3 regions of the Synechococcus sp. M16.1 genome follow, and region 2 is predicted to be linked to each of the others. Evidence: predicted binding sites of a transcription regulator. Region 2 holds the regulator's gene; each other region holds the start of a gene.
The links. The regulator NtcA, encoded in region 2, controls nitrogen genes in cyanobacteria. The targets are predictions, from matches to a motif close to GTANCNNNNGNTAC.
Positions count from the first base shown of each region.

Region 1: the regulator NtcA is predicted to act here: its motif matches at 3,033-3,046, upstream of SynM161_RS04365 (DUF4278 domain-containing protein).
Region 3: the regulator NtcA is predicted to act here: its motif matches at 4,346-4,359, upstream of SynM161_RS11615 (DUF4278 domain-containing protein).

Region 1 is NZ_CP047954.1:780,255-788,040, reverse strand. It holds gene SynM161_RS04380 (DUF4278 domain-containing protein) at 371-472, shown strand; gene SynM161_RS04375 (hypothetical protein) at 779-1,489, shown strand; gene SynM161_RS04370 (hypothetical protein) at 1,526-1,723, opposite strand; gene SynM161_RS04365 (DUF4278 domain-containing protein) at 3,126-3,293, shown strand; gene SynM161_RS12005 (hypothetical protein) at 4,291-4,677, shown strand; gene SynM161_RS04355 (DUF3303 domain-containing protein) at 5,434-5,751, opposite strand; gene chrA (chromate efflux transporter) at 5,960-7,144, opposite strand; gene SynM161_RS04345 (hypothetical protein) at 7,144-7,389, opposite strand.
Region 2 is NZ_CP047954.1:248,147-255,932, forward strand. It holds gene SynM161_RS01245 (glycoside hydrolase family 38 C-terminal domain-containing protein) at 1-2,115, shown strand, start outside; gene psbN (photosystem II reaction center protein PsbN) at 2,103-2,243, opposite strand; gene psbH (photosystem II reaction center phosphoprotein PsbH) at 2,328-2,528, shown strand; gene SynM161_RS01260 (TatA/E family twin arginine-targeting protein translocase) at 2,538-2,768, shown strand; gene pth (aminoacyl-tRNA hydrolase) at 2,783-3,400, shown strand; gene SynM161_RS01270 (DUF3146 family protein) at 3,400-3,657, shown strand; gene SynM161_RS01275 (resolvase) at 3,635-4,081, opposite strand; gene SynM161_RS01280 (DUF3084 domain-containing protein) at 4,078-5,229, opposite strand; gene ntcA (global nitrogen regulator NtcA) at 5,257-5,973, opposite strand; gene rph (ribonuclease PH) at 6,032-6,775, opposite strand; gene SynM161_RS01295 (cob(I)yrinic acid a,c-diamide adenosyltransferase) at 6,921-7,520, shown strand; gene dcd (dCTP deaminase) at 7,520-7,786, shown strand, end outside.
Region 3 is NZ_CP047954.1:2,038,295-2,046,080, forward strand. It holds gene ureE (urease accessory protein UreE) at 1-90, opposite strand, end outside; gene SynM161_RS11590 (urease accessory protein UreD) at 196-1,131, shown strand; gene SynM161_RS11595 (urease subunit gamma) at 1,150-1,452, shown strand; gene SynM161_RS11600 (urease subunit beta) at 1,463-1,783, shown strand; gene ureC (urease subunit alpha) at 1,787-3,496, shown strand; gene SynM161_RS11610 (type 1 glutamine amidotransferase) at 3,511-4,251, shown strand; gene SynM161_RS11615 (DUF4278 domain-containing protein) at 4,443-4,610, shown strand; gene SynM161_RS11620 (hypothetical protein) at 4,691-4,909, shown strand; gene SynM161_RS11625 (DUF1028 domain-containing protein) at 4,994-5,668, opposite strand; gene SynM161_RS11630 (Zn-dependent hydrolase) at 5,665-6,954, opposite strand; gene asnB (asparagine synthase (glutamine-hydrolyzing)) at 7,049-7,786, opposite strand, start outside.

The DNA of each region.
Region 1 (7,786 bases), 530 kb from region 2:
GCTCATTGAACTGGCTTGATATGTGGTTCTCGCGTAGTGGCCTGCCTGACCCAGCCGCGTCGAATAAAGATCTCGATATTGGACAAGGATTGCGGTGTAGGCGACGACATTTGCACTCAAACGTCGATCACGGTTGGCTTCACCTGATCCAACGCTACGGGCTAGACATCACGACAGAGGGAGGAGAGGTGAATGCACGAAGCGGAGCTTCAACCAAAAACTCGCTGTGTATCCGCCCGAACGACAAAGGGGTTGACGCCTCCCCTATAAATGATCTGTAGCAACCGCTACCAACAACGTTCACCTCGCTTCTGCGAGGCGCAGATCACCAGGCCAAGGAACGGGGACCTGGATTTCTGAGGAACCTCAAATGACCCTGACCTATCGCGGCCAGAAGTACGACCAGCAGAAAGTGGCTGGCGCTTCCGCTAAGCCTGCTCTGACCTACCGCGGCGTTTCTTACGCCAAGTGATCAAGGCTTGATCAGACCACAAGCCCCTGCCTTCGGCGGGGGTTTCTTTTTGCCTACAAGTCAGCGCCGACATCGCAGAAGGAGATGGGCTGGGCTCCTGAGGCTGGTTGAGGGCAGGATGGATGTATGGGCAAGAAATCCAAAAAAAAGAACACGGGGAACTCGCTCGTTCTCTGGCATAAGACATTCCTCAAACGGATCAGGCAGCGGTTTGGTCTGAGCAAGTACCAAATGCTCTGGCTCACCTTTGGCAAAGGTCTTGTGATTGGTTATGTCCTGGCCTTCCTGCTTCACAGCTGATCAGCAATGGAGCTTCTTGGGTTTCTGCTGGCAGTCCTTGCGATTGCTTTTGTCTTCGCAAAGCTGATCTTCAGCCGTAAGGCTGAGAAGACTCCGAAGCGCGACGCCGAGTGGGAGGCCTATATGGAAGGCCTGAGGGACGATGCCCGCGCCAGAGGAGTGACTTTTCCTGAGGACGCTGCGAAGGCTCCAGCGTTGACGCCTCAAACGTCGATGCTTGCTGCGAAGTCACCGAAAGCTTCTGAACCGCCCTTAGTCGAAACGACTGAGTTCGGTACGGACTGGTACGTCGAGCAATGCAATGCAGGTAAGACCTCCGGCGAGATCCTCGGAATGATGTTTCCTCAGACTCTTGTCGATGGGAAGCAGACCTGGGAGGTTCTCAAGGACTCTCCGGAGAGCAAGCACGATCTTGATCTGATGCTGGCCTGTTGCAAGGCCGAGATGGAGTCGTCTCAGATCAACCTTTGGTTCCCTGCTCCTGCCTATTTCAAGCGGGTGGCAATCATCCTGCGCAAGCAGAAGGATTACGCACGCGAGATCGGAATCATTGAGCTGTATTGGCAGCTGTGTGATCGGGTTTATGAAACCAAGAGAAAGGATGGAGCTCGGGCGCAGCTGATGGCACAGCACTCGGGACTGAAAGCTGGTTTTCAAAAGCGCTACGACAAGGCCAAGCTCATGCTGGAGAAGCAGAGGGCGAAGGCTCAAGAGTGATTACTGAGCAATCGATGTACCAATCGAACGCTTGCATCAGCTCCTAAACCAACGCCACAGGCGAGACATCAGACCCTTGGGATTTCGCTGATTCTCGCGATCCTGCCAATCCTCGTAAGCAGGCAGATCAATCTCTTCAGGCAGTGGCGCCCAGCTACCTATCCACACGTTGACCTTCTCCGGATTGAGGTTGCAGGGCAACGTCTCCAGCCAGTCGATGTAGTCGCGATTCATGATCCGTGGCTAGTTGTGGAGATGAGACGAGATAGCCGAGGGAACGGCGGTCTTGGCTCGGGGGATCTGCTCGACGGCTGACTAGATCCCCCTGCGTGGAAATGGTTTGTGGCCCCGTTCTCAACCGAGGCCCGTAGTGGCGGAAAGCTCAAAAACCAACCACGGGAGGAGTTATGGAGATGGCTGAGCTCAAGAAACTGACTAAGGACAAGCGACAAGCCGTCCACCAACAACTGTCACAGTGCCAGTTGGGTAGAGATAGTGAATGTGTGAGGAAAAACGCCTCACGGGGTGGAAACAAGGTCACACTCCCGAGAGACGTTTTTGAGCCCCTGCCTTTGGCGGGGGTTTCTTTTTGCCTCGCGTTATCCACATACCAAGTGGCCCTACCTGCAGCTTCGAGCCTCGAAACGCCTCAAAAGCACTACTGCTAGTGCTTCAAGGCATAAAAAAACCCGCTGTGACGCGCACATCGGGCCAGGTGATGGGGGAACTGACAATATGGCCCAGCCATTAGCCACTGCCTAGCCCCACACTTGGTGTCTTAAGAGTCGGTACAGGACTTCACCGCACTATGTCCGGAATATGGATTTGTTGGCACTACTGAGTCCAACGAGGCTAGTTTTGTCCAGTCCGGTCGGGTGATGGGGATCAACCGAAAGGGTTAGCGACCTCGGAGAAACCTCCGGGGTTTCTTTTTGGGTAATGGCCACAAACCAAAGATCTAGCTAAGGGTTGAAATTCAACCATCCCGATTTAGATGACCTCTGGATATCCCGAAATAACGGAGCAAGATCCCTTGGTGCCCATGCAGTCTGTGGGTCACCGGGAACGACTCGCAAAGTTCGTTGGCGAATTGTGGGCACAACGCCGACACGTTGTTGAGACTCGGCGCCGTATCGATAAGAGATTTGCGGATGAGAACGACTGGTTTGTCCGCAAAGACACTGAACTCGTGGACTGAACTCCTGTCTGGCTGTGGCAAAGCCCAGACCATTAGAGCTATGACCTCAATAGAGACACGTCCCCACGAGAGGGTGGTGGGCTTGGCTCAGGTGATCTGCTCTATAGAGCTGCAGCGGATCACCCTGTCTGCGATTCCGTAGTAAGTAACGCGATTTAGCTGAAGTCAGTGCGGTTACGACGGAATTGCACCGCAACTGGCAGAGCTGGCGGTGCAGCGGAGCTTCAATCGCTCGGGGCTCCGCTTGCCTGGAATTGGATGAGGGCACTGAGCTGGATCCAGCCAGAAAAGTGCTGTGTATCCATATGAACGACAGGGGGGATGACGACCCTGTATAAAAGATCTGTAGCAACCGCTACACAACGTTCACCCCTTTTGAAGGGGCGCAGACACTCCAAGCCACGGAACGGGGACTTGGAATTTTCTGAGGAACTAACCATGACTGCTCTTCTCTACAGAGGTCACTCCTACGAGGCTCCAGCAGCCTCGCCCAAAGCTTGTATTGAGCTGACCTACCGCCGCGAGACTTACAACACCTGCCGCGAAGAAGTCGCTCACAATGCTCATCCAAGCCTGACCTACCGCGGTGTTTCCTACGCCAAGTGATCAAGGCTTAAGCAGGAGATCTCAAGCCCCTGCCCACGGCAGGGGTTTCTTTTTGCCTGCATCTAAGCACCGACTTCCCAGAAGGAGATGGGCTGGGCTCCTAAGGCTGACTGGGTCCCTTGCTCGCTGGTCGCCAACTGAAGACATGATCCCGAAGCTCATTTGGAGATAGCAAGCGAGCAGCTCTGCCCTCTCCAAGCTGAGAACCTCAAGGGAAACAGATGATGTTCTGTGTTGAACGAAGCGATGGGCCCGACATTTGGTTTCAGGAACAGTGCTTCGAGACTGAGTTCAAGGCGTTCACCAACGCCCGAGCCAAATCGCTGAATACTTTCGGGCTCTATCGAGTCATGTACGAAAGTCCCGACAACTCAGGTGAGGTGCTGAGGATTTCAAAAGGGAAAGCGATCCTGGCTGAAGATGACCGACTCGTTGGATAAGTCCTGTTGCCTAAACAGCGGAAATTCCGTGATTTGGACTGACACATCCACGGCATTGCTAGAGCAAGGGTCCAGGCAATAGCCGTGTACAACGTCGTCAAGCAAGAAGCTCCCGACCGTTGGGTCAAGGAGCTCTACTTCCAAACGGAATTCAGGGCTTACCTGTGTGCCCGCACAAAGTCGAAGGCGCTGATGTGCACTTACATGGTGGTTGACGCGACCACTAACGAAGTGACCTCGATCGTTCGTCACGGCAGGCCCCTCATCGCATGAGTGATGCTGACAGCGCCATCTGCCTGATCAGGGATTACCACGTTTAGCGCCACACTGTTGTCGTGGAAGCTCTTCTACTGCTGTTGATGGCAATGACCTTCCTGCTGCTGAGGAGGATCGTTAGAAGGTCTTATGCACGCTCCTACAAGCTTCCGCCTCAACAGGTTGATCTCGATGAACTCCGAAGGAAAGCCGGGTCATAAGGTCTATGAGAGGGCGAGCGGCAATCACCAGGCATCACGCAGCAAGCGTCAGGTGCAGATGCCGAAACAACAAATGAAGGCATGAAACGACTACTGCTGCTCTTGGTTCCACTGGTCTTGACAGATCCAGCCATTGCCTTTGATGGAGGTTGGCATGAAAAAGAGGAAAAGCCGGAACTTTCTACTGATCAATCAGAGACACTCGCAACGTATTCAGAGTTTCACCAATCCTGCATGGACATCCAAATGACCATGTGGGGAGAGGTTGCAGAACTAATTGAAGATCTGGCTACAGCACACTGCTACTGCGAATACACCAAGCTTGAGGGCTTGGCAACTATTACTTGGGCAGACAAGAATGCTGCTGACATTGAATGTGCTAACAAAGGCACAATTAGCAAAAAAGAAGCTTTCATCTGGTGGGCTCTTCCACTGCATCGTCAACGCTTAGAAGACGAGCATGAATAGTCCCAAATTCCTAGAGCTCAACCGCTAACGCCTGAGGGAAACGCTGTCTACTCTCCACTGGCATAAGCCCTGCAGCGTCTTCTGTAATCCATCAACGTCAAGCAAACGCTGCCCACTAGGCATCTGAACATGCACGTGCGCGTCCAGCCAGCCGTCATTCATGAGCTTGTAAAGCTGGGAACGGCTTTTATACCCGAGGTGCCTTGCAGCGGCACTCACAGTCATGAGTTGCATGCTCTGTCTCCCGATGTCTCTAAGTGTCCAATGTTTTGACAACCACTGTCTAGAGGGTCAACACGCCTTCGGATGACCCACGTTGATTTGGCTCAAAAGGACCCTGTTCGCGCCAATAGCGCCGTGACTGAGGACTGCTCAATGAGTCATCCGGGGGGGTAGGCACCTTCGGGGAGTCGTCATCAATAAGCTGCACTGTTGACACTGATAGTTATTACTAAGTCTATGTCTATTGAAATGGCTGATTGACCAGAGCTAGTGGTGAGTTGTCGTTGGAAATAAGACATGACTTCAGAAGCAACAGCACTACAAATGGCGCTGCCTCTGTTCAACACCAAGATCACAAGTCACAGGTGCAAGCACTGCGGAGGTAGTGGTTACAAGAAGAGCAGATATGACGGCTACATGCACGTCTGCAGCTACTGCAGCGGAACGGGCAGAAAGCTTGTCCTGACTCGGAAGTACGACATAGAAAAAGGGCCAGCCTGACGCCGACCCTAAGTTCATGGTCCTTTCAAAAGATCAGGACATTTTGGCGAAGAGCTTCTTGTGGTAATCAACCACGTCCTGACAGCCGATAACAGGAGTGAAGTCCATTTCAATGCCGAACTGAGCACGCCATGGTGCGAAGTGCTCAAAGATTTGAGCATCACTTTCAGCTTTGAAGAGGATCGTCACTCGGCCTGCGCCAGGAGCGTGCACGCGGAACAACATTTCAAAGCCATCAAAGTTGTCCAGCTTTGCCATTTCGCCTGAATCCCACAGCTCACAGAAGCTCTTGTAGGCAGCCAGTTGGCCTTCAATCTCAGGAAACACGCAATCTGCGAGATACATCTGCATGGCAAGCCAAAACCAGGGGACAGCCACGTCGTAGCCACCACCGTTGCTCTCAACTCATCAGGTGCTCGCGTCGTGACAAAAGAGATACGCGATCGGGTCCTGCATCACAACGAATGGATCTTTTATGAGGCACGCCAACACAGCAGGATTCAGACCAGCTCCAGCCACCATGCTTCCCATAAATGCAGTGATTCTGTAGAGGCATGGATTAGGCCAGGGTCAAACCTCCCACTCCGGCGCAGAACAGCACCACCCGCCAAGCCGGTTGGCGCCAACACACCAACAACACAAACGCCACCAACGCCAAGCTGAACTCAGCACCCCCGCGGATCCCTGTCTGCCAGACGGGCTGAAACAACGCCGCCAGCAGGATGCCCACCACTGATGCGTTGATGCCCAGCAGGGCTCGACGCATAGGAGCCAAACGGCCCAGGTCACTCCAGAAGGGCAAGAGCCCACCAACCAACAAGAACGATGAAAAAAACAGGGCAACCAGCGCCAATACAGAACCGGCGATGCCCTGAAGGCCAGGCTGCATATCAAAGCCAAGAAAAGCCGCGAAACTGAACATCGGCCCTGGCACCGCCTGGGCTGCGCCATACCCCGCGAGAAACTGCTGCAGGTCGATCCAACCGTTGGGTACCAAGGCTTGTTCCAGCAAGGGGAGCACCACATGACCACCACCGAACACCAAGGCACCGGTGCGCAAGAAACCACTGAGCTGCTGCACCAGCAGCGGTCTGGCCTCAGCAGACAGCCAGGGCATAGCCACGAACAGCAGCACAGCGAGACCAAGCAAAACCACCGACACCGAACGCCGCAGCGGAACCACAAGACGTTCCGGTGCCGATGGCTCCAGCTCAGGTGGCGTCAGAGCACACAACCCCACCAACCCACCGAGCAGCAGGGCCAACAGCTGGGACCAGACGCGAGGCACCAACAGCACCAGCACAGCAGCCGCCACCATCAAGCTGACCCGCTGCCGGTCGGGAGCCAGCTTTCGCTGCAGGCCCAGAGCGGCCTGGGCCACCACGGCCACAGCCGCCACCATCAAGCCATGCACCCAGCTACCGTCGATCCAAATGGGATGGGCTGAGAGCAGCGACGCCGCCAGCAGCATCAACACAGCCGAGGGCAAGGTGAACCCTGCCCAGGCGGCCAACCCGCCAAGCCACCCGGCCCGAATCAGTCCCAAACCCATGCCTACCTGGGAACTCGAGGGTCCAGGCAACAACTGGCAGAGCGCAACGAGATCGGCATAGGCATCAGCGGTGATCCAACGCTCCCGCTGCACAAAACGCTCATGGAAATAACCGAGGTGCGCCACGGGGCCACCGAAGGAGGTCAGCCCCAACACGAAGAACTGGACAAATACCTGCAACGTCCGGGAGATCACTTGGTTGGGTGTATTTCGTCCTGTTGTTTCATAAGTTTTCCGAGGCGGGCGAGGAGGTCGGTGGTGTCTTCTAGAAGAGCAATGTCGGAGTCGTAGCTGGGATCGTGGGGGAGGGTCTCTGGCTTTTGTTGTTGCACCTCCTCCAACAGAGCAATAAGGTCGATGACCGCGGGACGCAAATCATGTAGTGCCTCGCCGATATCTGTGATGTTCATCCAGTAACGGCTGCGGCGAATGCTCACTAATCGGACCGCAAGAGAGTCCTGAAGTGCCTCGTCACTAAAGTCTGGCGGCATTGATTGCGCAGGGGAATTGAAGCCCTGTTGACAGCCGAAAAGATGATGCCATCACTTGGTTAATGGTATGTAAAAGAATAGATAAGAGAGTGGGTAGTGTGATCTAAGTCAAGCGATTAACGTGAATGACCATTCGTATTCACCGAAGTAGATCAGCTTCGCCTTGATGTAAGGATAGATACAGAGCACAATCGAGCAGGTCAATGGTTCTCTGGCACAAGCGCTTCATTAAGCGGTTTAGGAAGAAGCTTGGCTTGAGCAAGTATCAGTACCTTTGGCTGACTTTTGGTAAAGGTTTAATGGTCGGATACATCCTCGCTTTTCTGTTGCACCGCTAGGGACT
Region 2 (7,786 bases):
GAGATCCAGGCGGCCAGCCGGGCTGGCCGCTGGGAACCGATCAATGGCCCCTGGGTGGAGACCGACTGCGTGCTGGTCAGCACGGCGTCGTTGTGGAATCAGTTCGCTCTCGGTCAGGACGACAGCCGCCGCCGTTTCCCGGAGTGGACCCATGAGTTGGCCTGGTTGCCGGACAGCTTTGGCTTCGCTGCTGGCCTGCCTGCCGTGGCGGCCGCCACCGGAGTGCGCTGGTTCTGCACCCACAAGCTGGCATGGAATGCTGACAACCCTTTCCCCCACCGCTTGTTCCGCTGGCGCGCACGGGGACGGTCGGAACTGCACAGCCTGATGCTGCCGCCGATCGGGCGCCGCGCCGATCCCGTTGAGATGCTGGACGAGCAGCGGGCCTGGCATCAGGCCACGGGGCTGGAGGCGGCGCTCTGGATTCCAGGCGTTGGTGATCACGGTGGTGGTCCCACCGAGGAGTTGCTGGAGCAGATCGAGCTCTGGGAGGACCAAGCGGCAGCTTTGCCCACCCGTGCCGGCACGGTGCGGGAATTCTTGACCGAGCTGGAGCAGGGCGATCAGGCCTGGCCGGTGTGGCGTGATGAGCTCTTCCTGGAGTTGCATCGCGGTTGCGCCACCAGCCGTCCGGATCAGAAGCGCCACAACCGAACGCTCGAGCGGCTTTTGCGGGAGGCTGATGCAGTCTCAGCCCTATTGGCGATCGCAGGTCGCGACAGCGGTTGCAGCGATTGGCGCCCGCTGTTGTTTCAGCAGTTTCACGACATCCTTCCGGGAACCTCGATCCCGGAGGTGTTTGACCAGTCGGAACCGGTCTGGTGCTCGGCCCGGCGCCAGGCCCGCCAGGAACGCGATCGGCGGCTGGCAAGGCTGCCGCGTCCGGAGGACACAGCAGCGGTGTGGAGTTGGTGGGGTCTGCAGCCCTTGGCGTCCTGGTCGCCTCTGGTTCGCCTTCCTGCGGGATCGTGGTCAGCGGACGCCGCTTCACTGCCGCAGCAAAACGCCGCTGCTGGTGGTACCTGGGTGCAGCTACCGCGTCAGCACGGGATTTGTTCGGTGCCGCTCCGGCGTGAACCAGGCTTGGCGTCCTGCGCGGCTGAGCCCCGTCAGGCTGTGGTCATCACGTCGCTGGGGGCGGGAGTTTGGCGTGTGGGTAATGGTCTGATCGAGCTCGATGTCTCCGCGGCCGGACTGCTGGCTTTGCGGGATGGCGATGGACGGGATCAGTTGTCGTCTTCCTTGCAGTTGGAGCGCTATCGGGACCGGGGCGAATTCTGGGATGCCTGGGATCTTGCGGCGGACTACCGATCTCAGCCCCTGGGCGTGCTCCGTACGGATTCCCTGGAGTGGCTCGACCAGGGCCCCCTGGTGGCGCATCTGGTGCTGCGGCGCCAGCTCGGTGCCAGTTGCATGCGTCTGGACCTGCGGCTGAAGGCCGACACGCCCTGGCTGGAGCTGATCTGCGGTATCGACTGGCGCCAGCCCCATGAGTTGCTGCGTCTGGAGCTGCCGCTGGCGACCCCCGCCGTCCGCATCGCTGCCGACACCAGTGGAGGGGTGATCGAACGGCCGGCTGCACCGATCACGGCTCGGGAACAATCCCGTTGGGAAGTGCCTGTGATCTCCTGGTTCGCCTCGCAGTCGGCGGCTCCCGGAGGCGGGATGGCTGTGTTGCTGGACGGCCCCCAGGGTGTGGATTGGTCTTCAGACCGACTCGGCATTTCGCTGCTGCGGGGCCCGACCTGGCCAGATCCCAGCGCTGATCAGGGGTGGCATCGCCAGCGCTTGGCCCTCATGCCGTTCGCCGGCTCATGGAGCGATGCCGGCGTGTCTCAGGCGGCCATTGCCTTTCGTGAGCCCGGGTGGTGTGCGGACTTGCCGGCGGAGCAGCGTCAATGGTTTCCATCGCTGCCGATTCAACTCACGCCGGTGGGGTTGGAGCGCCATGCCGATGGTTGCGTGCTGAAGCTGCTCAATTCGGGAGCAGCGCGCTGTCGCTGGACCCCCGGAGCGGGGTGGAGGGTCCGCAGGGAAGCCGACTCAATGGCCGCTTCTGCCGTGGTGATCACCCCAGGAGAACTCGTCTCCCTGGTGGTGGATCAGTCCTCGTGATCGTCGAACGGGTCGTCGAGTGCTTTTGATGGAGGGCCAAAGGCCTGATACACGCCAAATCCGGTGAGTCCGAACAAAACGGCGAGCACGCCAATGGCGACGGACAGGGCTGGGGACGACGTTTCCATCACATCTCTCGACAGGATCAACCCCGAACCGGAGTCGGCCCCTACAGTATCGAGACTTCAAACCACCCGAGACCCAGCGTCGCCATGGCACAACGCACCCGTCTGGGAGACCTTCTCCGCCCACTGAACTCCGAGTACGGCAAGGTGGTTCCCGGATGGGGCACCACTCCCGTGATGGGCATCTTCATGGTGCTGTTCCTGGTGTTTCTGCTGGTGATTCTTCAGCTTTACAACAAGTCCCTCATCCTCGAGGGCATCAATGTGAACTGGAACGGCCTCGGCTGATCTGCACCCATGAACATCTTCGGCGTCGGTCTCCCCGAAATGGCGGTTATCGGCGCCGTTGCCTTGTTGGTTTTCGGGCCGAAACGCCTTCCCGAGCTTGGTCGGACTCTTGGTAAGACCCTGAAGGGCTTCCAATCCGCGTCCAAGGAATTCGAACGCGAGATCAACAAAGCCATGGCTGAACCGGAAGTTTCCGGTGAGGCTGCGAAGCCGGTTGAAGAACTTCCCCCCAGCGACTGAGTCGTTCCAGCGGTATGACCACTGATCTCAAGCTGGTGGTGGGTCTGGGAAATCCGGGTGCGAAATACGCCGGCACCCGTCACAACATCGGCTTCATGGCCCTCGAGCTTTTGGGTGAGCGCTCTGGGTTCAGTTTTCGTCAGCAAGCCAAGTTGCATGGTCTTGCAGCCGATACAGGGGTTGGTGAGCAGCGGCTGCGCTTGCTTATGCCTCAGACCTACATGAATGACAGCGGTCGTGCCATTCGTGCAGCTCTCGATTGGTTCGGCCTGGAGCCTCACCAATTGCTGGTGCTGGTGGACGATATGGATCTTCCGCTGGGTCGTTTGCGGTTGCGGGCCCAGGGCAGTGCCGGCGGGCACAACGGTTTGCGCAGCACCATTCAGCATCTCGGGACCCAGGCGTTCCCCAGGCTGCGGATCGGCATTGGTGCGCCGGCTGAGAACCCTGCCGAACGCCGCGCCCGAACGGTATCCCATGTTCTTGGTCCGTTCAGCAAGGCGGAGCAACCCTGTGTGGGCGCTGTTCTCGATGCTGTTCTGGATGGGATTCAACGTCTCCAGCGCCAGAGCTTTGAGCGCGCTGGAACCTGGATCAACGGGTTCCGCTACGACCTGGAGTCGGTCGACTGATGCCGGCACTTCCGGCGACAACGGCCCATTTGCGGGTGCTCCGCCAGTGTTTTCAAGCCAAGTGCGTGGAGGGTGAAGTTTCTGCTGGAGGGTTTGAGTGGCAGTTTTCCTGGGCCTTTGATCGCGGTGAACTGGTGGTGGAGCCATCCCTGGGACGTGCCCTGATCGAGGATGCCCTGAGGCGTTTTCTGGTGCGTTCTGATTACAGGCTGGAACCGGGGGGTGATTACACCTTCATGGTCCGGGCCAGGTTCTGAGCGAGAACGTCGGAGCAGGCTCAGGCCATTTCAGGCGGCATTGCAGGTGCTCCTCAAGCATCACCAAAGCTGCAACAGCATCAAGATCCACCGGTGGAATGCGCAGTCCTGCCGGCAGCATCCGTCGCCAACCTCGAGCCGGCCATAGTGCCCAGTAACGCTGTCTCGCCCTCAGGGTTGTTCCCTGCTCCGGAACCACGGTGAGATGGCCCAGCCGTTCCAGTCGCTGGATCCAGGCTCGGCTTCCCGTGCCATCGCCGATCAGGATGCGGTCGAGAGCTTGGTCTTGATTCCAGTGCTCCAACCAGGGTTCGACGGCCTCCGGGGCCAGCACATGCCCTTCGCGCACGAGGCCGAGCTGAAGATCGGCCAGCACAAGACCACATTTGCAGCGGCCTGGATCGATGACGGCCACCCGTTTCATGGGGAGGCCTGAATGGTGACGACGACAGGATCGGCACTGTCGCTGACCCCTGCGGAAATCACGTCCAAGACCACGCTTTGGCTGGGTCCTTCCATCAGGGTCTGGGCCAGTTGGGAGAGGGCTGATCCATCGAACTGAAGGCCTTCGGTCAGGGATCCCCGCCGCTGCACTTCGGCATAGGCCGAGGCCAGGAGAAGGTTCAACCGTGTGCGAATGCCCTCTGGAGTGCGTTCATCAGGTTGCAGTGTGGTGGTGGCCAGCACGTCTCCGCGTTGGGTCACCGGCCGGTTCGGACGCACCTCTGGGAAGGCGTAAACCGCTGTTTCACCTCGCAGCACATTGGTGGCTGAGCGCAGCGAGATCACCCAGGTCTCCGGTTTGCGGATGATGCTTTGCAGGCGTTCCACATCGCTGCGCGGAACGCGGATCAACTGGCGTTCGGGTGCTTCGCCAGGTCGCACTTTCCCGTAGGCCTTGAGATTGGCCTCCTGCAACAGCCTGTCGACAGCCTGTTTGGCCTGGTCCGGAGCATCGAGTCGAACCGTTGCTCTTGCCAAGGTCTGTCCGCTGCTGATCACCACCGATCCACGCCGCAAGGCGACCAGATTGCGTTCCAGTTCTTTGAGTTCCTTCTCACCGGCTCGGATGCGGCTGCGAACGCTGTTGAGTTCGGCTTCCGTGCGCTCGATGTCCGCATCGCGGGAGGCGATGTCCTGGCTGAGGCGTTCACGTTCGGCTTCGAGTTGGGCCAGCTCCTTCTGAAGAGGAGCCAGTTCGAGGCGCAGGGTGTTGGACCGTTGCTGCGATTGCTCGAGCTCAATGGCGATCCGTTTGGTTTCCGTTTGGGTCTTGTCCCGTTCCCGCTCGGCTGCCTCCAGCTGCTGACGGCTGTCTTGGAGTTTCTCCTGCAGGGCATCCAGTTCAAACAGGCCCACCCGCAACTGCCGGCTCACCAGAAGCATCAGGCCAAGTGAGAGTGCGCTGATCAGGCTGCCGGTCAACACCGTGATCAAAACGGCGGTGCGCCGTGGGCGCATGCTGAACAAACTCAGTCGCGCTTTGCCGACGCGGCTGCCCAAGCGGTCGCCCAGGGTCGACAGCACGCCCCCGAGCACCAACAGAACCAGGATCAGTGCCCAGCCGCTCATCGCTGCACAAGTCGGGCGATGGCAGGCCTAGCTGAAGCGTTTGGCCAGCGCGATCGGATCCAGAACCGTGATTTTCTTGCGGTCAATCTGAACCAGACCGGATTGACGCAAGTCTCCCAGCAGACGCGTGATTGTGACGCGTGTTGAGCCAATTGCTTCAGCGATGGCCTGATGGGACAGGCGCAGGTCGATGGTGATGCCCAGCTGATCTGCCACGCCGAAGTCCCTGCAAAGCACCAACAGGAAGCTCACCAGCCGGGATGACATGTCCCGATGGGTGAGGGTTTCAATCATCGTCTCGGTCTGCAGAATCCGGCTGGAGAGACCCTGAAGCAAGCGCAGGCCAACGCTGGTGTCTGCTTCGATGGCGGCCTTCACGGAGGTCGCTGGTGCCGTCACCATTTCGACCCGGGTGAAGGCCACAGCGTGATAGAAGCGGTCGGACCGTTGACCTGTCAGCAGTGACAGCACCCCGAAGAGGCTGTTCTCGCGGAGCAGGGCCACGGTGATTTCTTCTCCCGATTCGTAGACGCGGGACAGACGAACGGCTCCCCGGCGGATTAGATACACCCGTTCTGCGGGATCTCCAGGGAAAAAGATGGTTTTGTTGCGGTCCACCAGTTCAGTGCTGGCGCCATCGAGATCCCGGATGATCTCCAGCAGAGAGCGGTTGGCGGGCTCTGCGCTGGGAGCTGGAGCCACCATCTGCGGGGCGTATCGGCTGAAACCTCGGCTACTGGTCATGACAACCCCCTGGTGAAGCGAAGTTACGGAGCCGGCGGTGGCCGCCATGTAGCGGTTATTACGTAACGCTGCTGTGCTCGTTGAAGACCTGGCGTTGCGCCTGCATCAGGGATGTCAATCCCGGCTCCGCTAAATCCAGCAGCTCATTGAGTTGGCTGCGACTAAAGGGCGCTCCCTCCGCAGTCCCCTGGATTTCCAGCAGACGGCCATCGCCGGCCTGCACAACGTTCAGGTCCACCTCGGCTCGACTGTCTTCGCTGTAGTCCAGATCCAGCAAGGCTTGGCCATCAACCAAGCCAACGGATACGGCTGCCACCTGATCGACCAGGGGAGATCGCTCCAGCACTCCTTGTTCCACCAGTGATCGGCAGGCTTGGTCCAGGGCGAGCCATGCCCCGGTGATCGAGGCCGTCCGGGTGCCGGCGTCGGCTTGGATCACGTCGCAGTCGATCAGCAAGGTGCGCTCCCCTAGGCGCTCCATGTCGATCACGGCGCGCAGGCTTCGGCCGATCAGCCGCTGAATTTCCTGGGTGCGACCCGAGAGTTTCATCAGCTCCCGTGATTGCCGCTGTGGGGTGGATCCAGGCAGCAACCGGTATTCGGCGCTGAGCCATCCCAGCCCTTCTCCCTTGCGCCAGCGGGGAACTTTGTCCTCTAAGCAAACGCTGCAGAGAACAGCGGTTCGGCCGGTGTGAACCACAAGGGAGCTCAAGGCAAACCCCATGGGATTCCAGGTCACCGAGAACGGTCGCAACTGCTGCGGGCGACGGCCATCAGTGCGGCGTTCAGGGGATTGGCTCATTGGTGGTGTGCAGTTCGTCAAGCCTGGCAGGCGGTTGGTTCTCGCCCTGTCCAAACACCATGGGTGGTGTCAATCCCCTTGTGGAATGTGATCTCGCCGCTACATTCAAGGTCTTGCCGGGGTCGCCCGGACAGATGCTTCCGTGATGACCACAAGCCTCGCCGACCCCCAAGCCTTCCAGAATTCCCTGGATCGGGATCAGCAGGCTTTACAGCGGGCGGGCCTGAGGCCTTTGCCTGCCGTCACTGATCCGCCACCCCTACATCTGGTGGCTCCCGAAGGACAGGTGCAAGTGCATACGGCGCCCTATCGAGGCAGTTTTGCCAGTGTTCTCAGCCAGGCCATGCGAGCTGCCGGCTTGGGCAGTCGTGTTCTGATCAGTCAGTTCCTCAAAGGGGGCGTGCAGCAGGGACCGGCCGGCCGGGTGCAGCTCTGCGGAGGTCTGGTCTGGCTACGGCCGGAAGTGCCCCTCTGTCTCTCCTCGCCGGGGCATCCCGGTGGTGCGGAGGCGGTTGCTGAGGTTTGGTCCATTTGCCGCCAGCATCTGATCCAAGGAGATCTCGATCAGCTGGTGTTGGATGAACTCGGCCTGGCCGTGGCCTTCGGATACCTGGATGAAGCGGACGTGATTGCAGCCCTTGAGCAGCGGCCCGCCTCGATGGATGTGATCATCACTGGACCTGCAATCCCCGCCGGTGTGGTGGAGATGGCAGATCAAGTCACGGAGTTGCGCCGAGGTTTCTGATGCTCAAGTGCGATCGCTGGATCACTGAACAGGCCGGGCAGGGAATGATCGAGCCATTCCAGAGCGGTTTGGTCCGTCACCTGGAGCCGGAGCAGAAGCTGCGGCCAGTGCTGAGTTTTGGTTGCTCCTCCTACGGCTACGACCTACGCCTTTCTCCCCAGGAATTTCTGATCTTCCGGCATGTTCCAGGCACGGTGATGAACCCCAAGCGGTTCAACCCGGCCAACCTCGAACCCACTCCCCTGCATGAGGATGAAGACGGGCGA
Region 3 (7,786 bases), 320 kb from region 2:
GCGCTCTTCGGCCGTTAACGGCAACTGCAAGGTGGCCGTGGCACTGCTGTTCTGCAGGCGCTGCTCCAGCACGACCACCGCATCCGTCACCAGCAGCTCCTCTCCAGTTGCACAACGAAAGCGTGCCGATCAATCAGCAGCGCTTTGGTGTGCATTGCTACAGAGTTGAAGCCGGTGGCGGCGGAGCGTGAGGCCATGCAACGTCTTGATCCCTGGCACGGCCGCTGCGACCTGCAGTTTCATGCCACCAACGGCAGCACCAAACACCAGGGGGGCTGCACGGCTCCGTTCAAGCTGCTTCGCAGTGAACGCGGCGATGACGGACGCTGCGAGCTGCCGGTGCTGCACACCGCCGGAGGCCTGGTGGGCGGCGATCAACTCAGCCTGGACTTCAAGCTTGAGGCCAACAGCCGCGGCCTGATCACCAGCGTGGCGGCGCAGAAGGTTTACGGGTCGATCGGCCGCAGCCGCCTGCAACCCGAAGGCTGCTTTGCCCATCAACAGGTGCACTGCTCACTGGCCAGCGGCAGTGACTTCGAATGGCTGCCGCAGGAACTGGTGCTGTACGCCGATGCCCTGTTCGAACAGCAGCTGACGGTGACCCTGCCCCAGGACGCCTCCTTTCTCAGCGCAGAGATTGTGCGCTTGGGCCGAACCGCCGCCGGCGAAACCCTGCAGCAGGGACGGTGGCGCTCGAGCCTCACCATTCAGCGCCTCGCAGGCAACAGCTCAAGCTGGGAGCTGGCGGATCGGGTGGAGCTCGGCGGCGCCAGCCTGGACAGCCCGCATGGGTTGGGAGGCGCGCCAGTGTTCGGAACACTGGTGTGGGCCGCACCGATGGCCATGGGTGCCGAAACAACAGCAACACTGCTGGAGGGAGCGCGGGCCGACCGCGAAGGCCTCACGGGCACAATGCGCTGCGGCGCCCTGAATCAGGGCCTGATCGCTCGCTATTCCGGCGAGTCGAGCCGTGATGCCCGCTTCTGGTTCAGCCGGATCTGGGAGCGAACGCGAACGATCCGGAGGCTGACACGGCCTCGCATCCCCAGGGTCTGGCCCCTGCAGGAACAGCCTCTGCGCCGACAAACGTCCACCGTGAACGCTTTCGAGACTGCAGCGGAGACACACTGAAGAAGACCGAGCTTCGCCATGCATCTCAGTCCCCAGGAAAAGGACAAGCTCCTAATCGTGACCGCGGCACTGCTGGCCGAGCGGCGCTTGAACCGTGGCCTGAAGCTCAACCACCCCGAAGCGGTGGCTTGGCTCAGTTTTCTGGTGCTGGAAGGTGCCCGTGACGGCAAGAGCGTGGCGGAGCTGATGCAGGAAGGCACCACCTGGCTGCGTCAGGACCAGGTGATGGAGGGCGTTCCCGAGCTCGTCCATGAGGTGCAGATCGAGGCCGTCTTCCCCGACGGCACCAAGCTCGTCACCCTGCACGACCCAATTCGCTGAGGCAGAACCCATGGCACCTCTCATTCCAGGCGAACTGCTCCCCGAACCGGGTGAACTGGAACTGAATGCAGGCCGACCCGTCACCACGCTGAGCGTCTCCAACAGCGGCGACCGGCCGGTGCAGGTGGGCTCCCATTTCCATTTCGCCGAAGCCAATGCCGCCCTGCAGTTCGACCGGACCGCAGCCCGCGGTCAACGGCTCGACATCCCCGCCGGCACCGCCATCCGCTTCGAGCCCGGCGACAACCGCGACGTGAACCTGATTCCCTTCGCCGGTGCACGACGCGTCATCGGCTTCAACGGCCAGATCAACGGACCCCTCGACGCCTGACCCATGCCCTACCGCATCTCCCGCCAGGCCTACGCCGAGACCTACGGACCCACCACCGGCGACAGGGTTCGCCTGGCCGACACCGATCTGATCCTGGAAGTCGAGAAGGACTACACCATCTACGGCGATGAGGTGAAGTTCGGCGGCGGCAAGGTAATCCGCGACGGCATGGGCCAATCCCAGACCCCGCGAGCCGAGGGCGCCGTCGACACCGTGATCACCAATGCCCTGATCCTCGATTGGTGGGGCATCGTCAAAGCCGATGTCGGCCTCAAGGACGGCCGCATCGTGGGCATCGGCAAAGCCGGCAACCCCGACACCCAGGAAGGGGTGACGATCGTGGTGGGCCCAGGCACCGAAGCCATCGCTGGGGAGGGCCACATCCTCACGGCCGGTGGCATCGACACCCACATTCACTTCATCTGCCCCCAGCAGATCGAAACGGCCCTGGCCAGCGGCGTCACCACCCTGATGGGCGGCGGCACCGGACCGGCCACTGGCACCAACGCCACCACCTGCACCCCCGGAGCCTTCCACATCGGGCGGATGCTCCAGGCCGCCGAAGGCCTGCCGGTGAACCTGGGCTTCTTCGGCAAAGGCAACGCCAGCACGCCGGAAGCCCTAGAAGAACAGGTTCGCGCCGGTGCCTGCGGCCTGAAGCTGCACGAAGACTGGGGCACCACGCCCGCCACCATCGATGCCTGCCTGTCGGTGGCCGATCGGATGGATGTGCAGGTGTGCATCCACACCGACACCTTGAACGAAGCCGGCTTCGTGGAAGACACGATCGCCGCCATCAAGGGACGCACGATTCACACCTTCCACACCGAAGGCGCCGGCGGTGGCCATGCCCCGGACATCATCAAGATCTGCGGTGAGGCCAACGTGCTGCCAAGCAGCACCAACCCCACCCGGCCCTACACCCGCAACACGCTCGAGGAGCACCTCGACATGCTGATGGTGTGCCACCACCTCGATCCGAAAATCCCCGAGGACGTGGCCTTCGCCGAATCGCGGATCCGGCGCGAAACGATCGCCGCCGAAGACATCCTTCACGACCTGGGCGCCTTCTCGATCATCGCCAGCGACTCCCAGGCCATGGGCCGCGTGGGCGAAGTGATCACCCGCACCTTCCAGACCGCCCACAAGATGAAGGTGCAGCGCGGTGCATTGCCGGAAGACTCCGCTCGCAACGACAACCACCGGCTGAAGCGCTACATCGCCAAGGTGACGATCAACCCGGCTTTGGCCCACGGCATCAGCAGCGAAGTGGGGTCGATCGAAACCGGCAAACTCGCCGATCTGGTGCTTTGGAAGCCTGGCTTCTTCGGCATTCGCCCGGAACTGGTGGTGAAGGGCGGTTCGATCGTCTGGGCCCAGATGGGCGATGCCAACGCCTCGATTCCCACCCCAGGCCCGGTGCACGGCCGGCCGATGTTTGGCGCCTTCGGCAAAGCCCTCGCCCCCAGTTGTCTCACCTTCGTGAGCGAAGCGGCGATGGATGCTGACATCCAACGCCAGCTGGGGCTGGAGCGCACCTGCATGGCGGTGAAGGAGACCCGCAGCGTGGGCAAGAGCGCCCTCAAGCTGAATTCAGCGCTGCCCAAGGTGAGCGTGGACCCACAGACCTATGAGGTGTTCGCCGACAGTGAGCTGCTCACCTGTGAGCCCGCCGAGGTGCTTCCCCTCGCCCAGCGCTACCTGCTGCTTTGAGCCCCACGCTGCTGGTGATTCAACACGTTGACCACGAAGACGCCGCACTGGTGGGAGAACTGGCGCGGCAGCGGGGCCTGACACTCAAGATCCTGAGGCCCGACCGGGGCGACCTTCTTCCAGACCCGAAGACGTGTGCGAACAGCATCGCCCTTGTGCTCGGTGGTCCGATGAGCGTGAACGATCGCAACCAACCGGGCATGGACTGGTTGCGTCAGGAACTGGACTGGCTGAGGGGCTGGCACCAGCAACGCCGACCGATGCTGGGCATCTGCCTGGGGGCACAGCTCATGGCTGTGGCTGCAGGGGGCAGCGTGCAACCGCTGCAGGTGGGAGCACCGCCACAGCAGCTGAAGGAACTGGGCCTCGGCGCAATCCACTGGGTCGCGGATCCAAGCGATGAGGCTTTGCTAATAGGGCAACCAAGCAGCAGCCTGGTGCTGCACTGGCATGGCGATCGGATCCACCTCCCGGCTGATGCAACCCTGCTGGCTTCGTCGCTGCACTGCGCGGAACAGGTGTTTCGGATCGGAGCCCACGCCATTGGCCTGCAATGCCACCTCGAGATCGACGGCGATGCCCTTGAGCACTGGATCGCGAACGACCACGCCTACGTGGTGCGCGCCCTGGGGGCTGAAGGGCCCGATCGCCTGCGCCGGGACTGGCGCACGCTGGGAACCACGCTCCAGGAACAAGGCCGAAACTTCTTCAATGCTGTGCTCGATCAACTGATTGAGATCAGCCAGGCCGACTAATTCCTACGGACAAAAATAAACAAAACCAAAAACTTTTCTGAAGAGGTATCACCCTGAACACCACTTCGATATTTGCAGGAGCTTGAATATTTCTGTAGCAACAGCTACCGATCGTTCACTTCGCATCACGCGAAGCGCAGTTCGCCTCAGGCCATGGAACGGGGACCTGAGCTTGCTTCGAGGACCATCCAATGACCACCCTTCTCTACCGCGGCCAGCAGTACCAGCAAAACAACGCCACTCAGGGCAAGCCTGGAGTGCAACTGGTTTACCGCCGCAACGTGTACCAAGCCCGCCAGATCAACAACCACCGCACTCCGGTGCAGCTCGTTTACCGCGGTGTGAGCTACACGCGCTAGGCCAACTTCTCAATCCGTAGCAACTCGAACATTCCAGTTCCGAGAACTGAGGCGTAATAGATCCAGCTTCAGCAACGACGTTGGATCTCATCGCTTCTCGCCTCGACCAGGGCCTCGTGCAGGTGAATCCCTCCAGCGTGCACGGTGTGTTCTGGCTGCAGACCCACTTTCCGTCTCAGGAATGGGATGCTCTGCTGTCTGGGCAGGCTGCCTTCGGCATGGACTGCATCGATGACCTGATCACCGACGCACGTCAGGCTGGCCTGAACGTGGAGTGGGAAGCATCCGTCCCCAGCTGAACACACCGGAAATGAATTGCCGATAAGCCCTGCACACGGCTGTGTTGCAGGGCTTTTTTAATGGCGTGACCGATGGTGAAATGCTTAAGCCACCAAACGGTTGAGCATCGGCAACTCCGACAGTTCATCCCTCCACTCCTGGGCCCAGAGGGCCTGACTGCGCTCGTACACCTCCATCAACTGCTCCACGGCGCGCTCGTGGAAATCAACGCGCAGATCCAACAGCGGGAAAGCCGCTTCGCCGCTCACCTGCACCGCCGCTGACGTGCAGAAGGGAGAACGATGGTCACCACCAGCCGCTTCCCCGGCCAGCAGAGCCATCATCAGGCGGCGGCCCAGTTTCAAGCTGGGGTCGCTGGTGAGAAAGGCCTGCTCCATGGCTGCCAGCACGCCCTCATCCACCAAGCAATTGCCGGCAACAGACAGATCACGCTGATGGCGATGCCCTGCCCAAGGGCCGCAATCCTGCCCCGTCCAACAGGCCGTACGACCGTCCAGATCGATCAGGTGAAACTGACGCCGGTCACGGTGTTGATCATCCGCAAGAAGGCTGGCCAGAACGCTCTCGGCATCCGAACTCTGCTCCAGGCGCTCAAGGCCACAAATCCCCAGATACGGATTGGTATGGGCCTGGGTGGCGACGGCACCAACCCCGGCGCGGATGTGAGGCACGGTGGATCCAACGGCCAGATGACAGGTGGCCACAGCAACACCAAAGCGACCGTTGCTGGGGTCCCGGGCCAGGATCGAAAAGGTCACGGCAGCTGACGGTCGAGCCGCAGCAGCGTTTCCAGCAGCACCGCGGTGCCCGCCCAGCACTGCTCGTCACTGGTGAACTCTGCAGCGGAATGACTCAGGCCGCCCCGGCTGGGCACAAAAATCATTCCCATCGGCCAACGGCGGCCAACCTCCTGGGCATCGTGGCTGGCACGGCTGGGGAGATGGCTGTGGGACAAGCCGAGATCGGCCGCGGCCTCAGCGATCGTGGCCATCACCACAGCATCAGCGGGGGTGGGATCAACGCTGAACTGAGGGTCCACCGCAATCGGACAGCCCGTTTCAGCACCGATGTTCTCCACCTGCTGCATCAACTCCTCCACCAACTGATCGAGGTCGGTCGGATCCACATCCCTGAGGTCAACGGTCAAGGCGACAGCACCGGGGACAACATTGGCGGCATTGGGCCAGACCTCCAGTCGACCCACCGTCGCCACCGGATCTCCGGGATGACGGGAGGCCATCGCCTCGACGGCAAGAACAAGACGCGAGGCCGCCACGAGGGCGTCTTGTCGCAACCCCATTGGTGTGGTGCCGGCGTGATTGGCCTGGCCTTTCACATTGATGCTGAAGCGTCGCTGACCGACAACACCCTCCACAACACCGATGGCATCGCCGCGTTGCTCAAGAACGCCACCCTGCTCAACATGCAACTCCAGGAAAGCGGCATAGGCCTCATCGGAGCGTCGAGCCGAGGCCAGTGAAGGCCAATGGCCGCCGATGCGCGCCAGGTTGTCCTGAATCGGCTGACCATTGCTGGTGGCATAGCTCTCCGGGTCATCGGAGGCCGTGCCCGCCAAGCCCTTGCAGCCCACCATGGTCGACTCTTCGTCGGCAAAGGCGATCAACTCGATGCCGTGCCGCAAGCGCAGGCCCTGGTCTTGAAGAGCGCGGCAGGCTTCCAGACCGGCCAACACCCCCAGGGCCCCGTCAAAACGTCCACCGGTGGGAACCGTATCGAGGTGCGACCCGGTCACCAGGGCAGGGCGGTGGGGGTCGAGGCCTTCCAGACGTCCGATCAAGTTGCCAGCGGCATCAACACGCACCTGCATGCCGAGCTGCTTCATCCAGTGGGCCAGCAACTCACGGCCCTGCACATCCTCCGGCGAGAACCCGCGTCGACACACGCTTCCGTCCGGCTTGGCGCCAATGCTGGCCAGCTGCTCAATCGTTCCGATCAGCCGGTCACGGTTCGGACGTGCGACAACTTTGCTTCGCTCAATTCCGGTTGCAGGGGTGGTCGGAGAAGCCGAAATGAGCGCTGGCAATGCCGTGACCTTCAGTTCAAACGGAGGTCAATATTCACCCGAAAACCCGCGGAACCTTGTAGCTAGCGCAACGATTTAATCCTGACCAAAGAATTCAAACGGGCATCAGCACCCGCCAGCCCAAACGGTCCGCCTCCCGGCGGGCCAGGGCTGGCACGTCTTCCGCCACAAACATGCGATGAAGCATCTGCACACCCAGCAGGTGATTGATCACCGCATCCATCTGCACACGCTCCGCATCGCTGGTGGCAGGATCCTCGTGACGGGCAAACAAGGCGCGCACTCCGGCTTTGCTCAACAAACCAGCGGCATCGATCGCCTCATCGCTGAGGTAGTCGTCGGCGAGCTGCTTCATCTGCTCCCACTTCTCAGGCTCCGTGTGAGCTGGCGGAGCCATGAAGGCGAATTTCTCACGCCGGTACAACACCTCCGGCAACAGACCCGCCATGGCTTCACGAAGCACGTATTTCTCGGTTTTCCCCTTGATCCGCAGTTCGGGCGGCACCTGCACCGCCACCGCGGCCAGATGGTGATCGAGGAAGGCGGGTCGCGCCTCCATGGAATTGGCCATGTCGACCCGATCGCCACCCCAGGTGAGGATCTGGCCCTCCAGCATGGTCTTGATCCAGACGTACTGGGCCTTGTCCAGAGCATGGCGCCCGTCCAGTTGATCCCCATCCAGTTGCTCGGCAATCGCCTTGCCCGGGGAGTAATCCTTTAGGGCTGCAGCATGGGACTCCGCCAGAAGCTCAGGCACCAAGGGCGCGCAGGCCAGCCAGGGCTGCAGGCAACTGGGGGTGAAACCGACCACCGCGTCGAGATAGGGGTCATC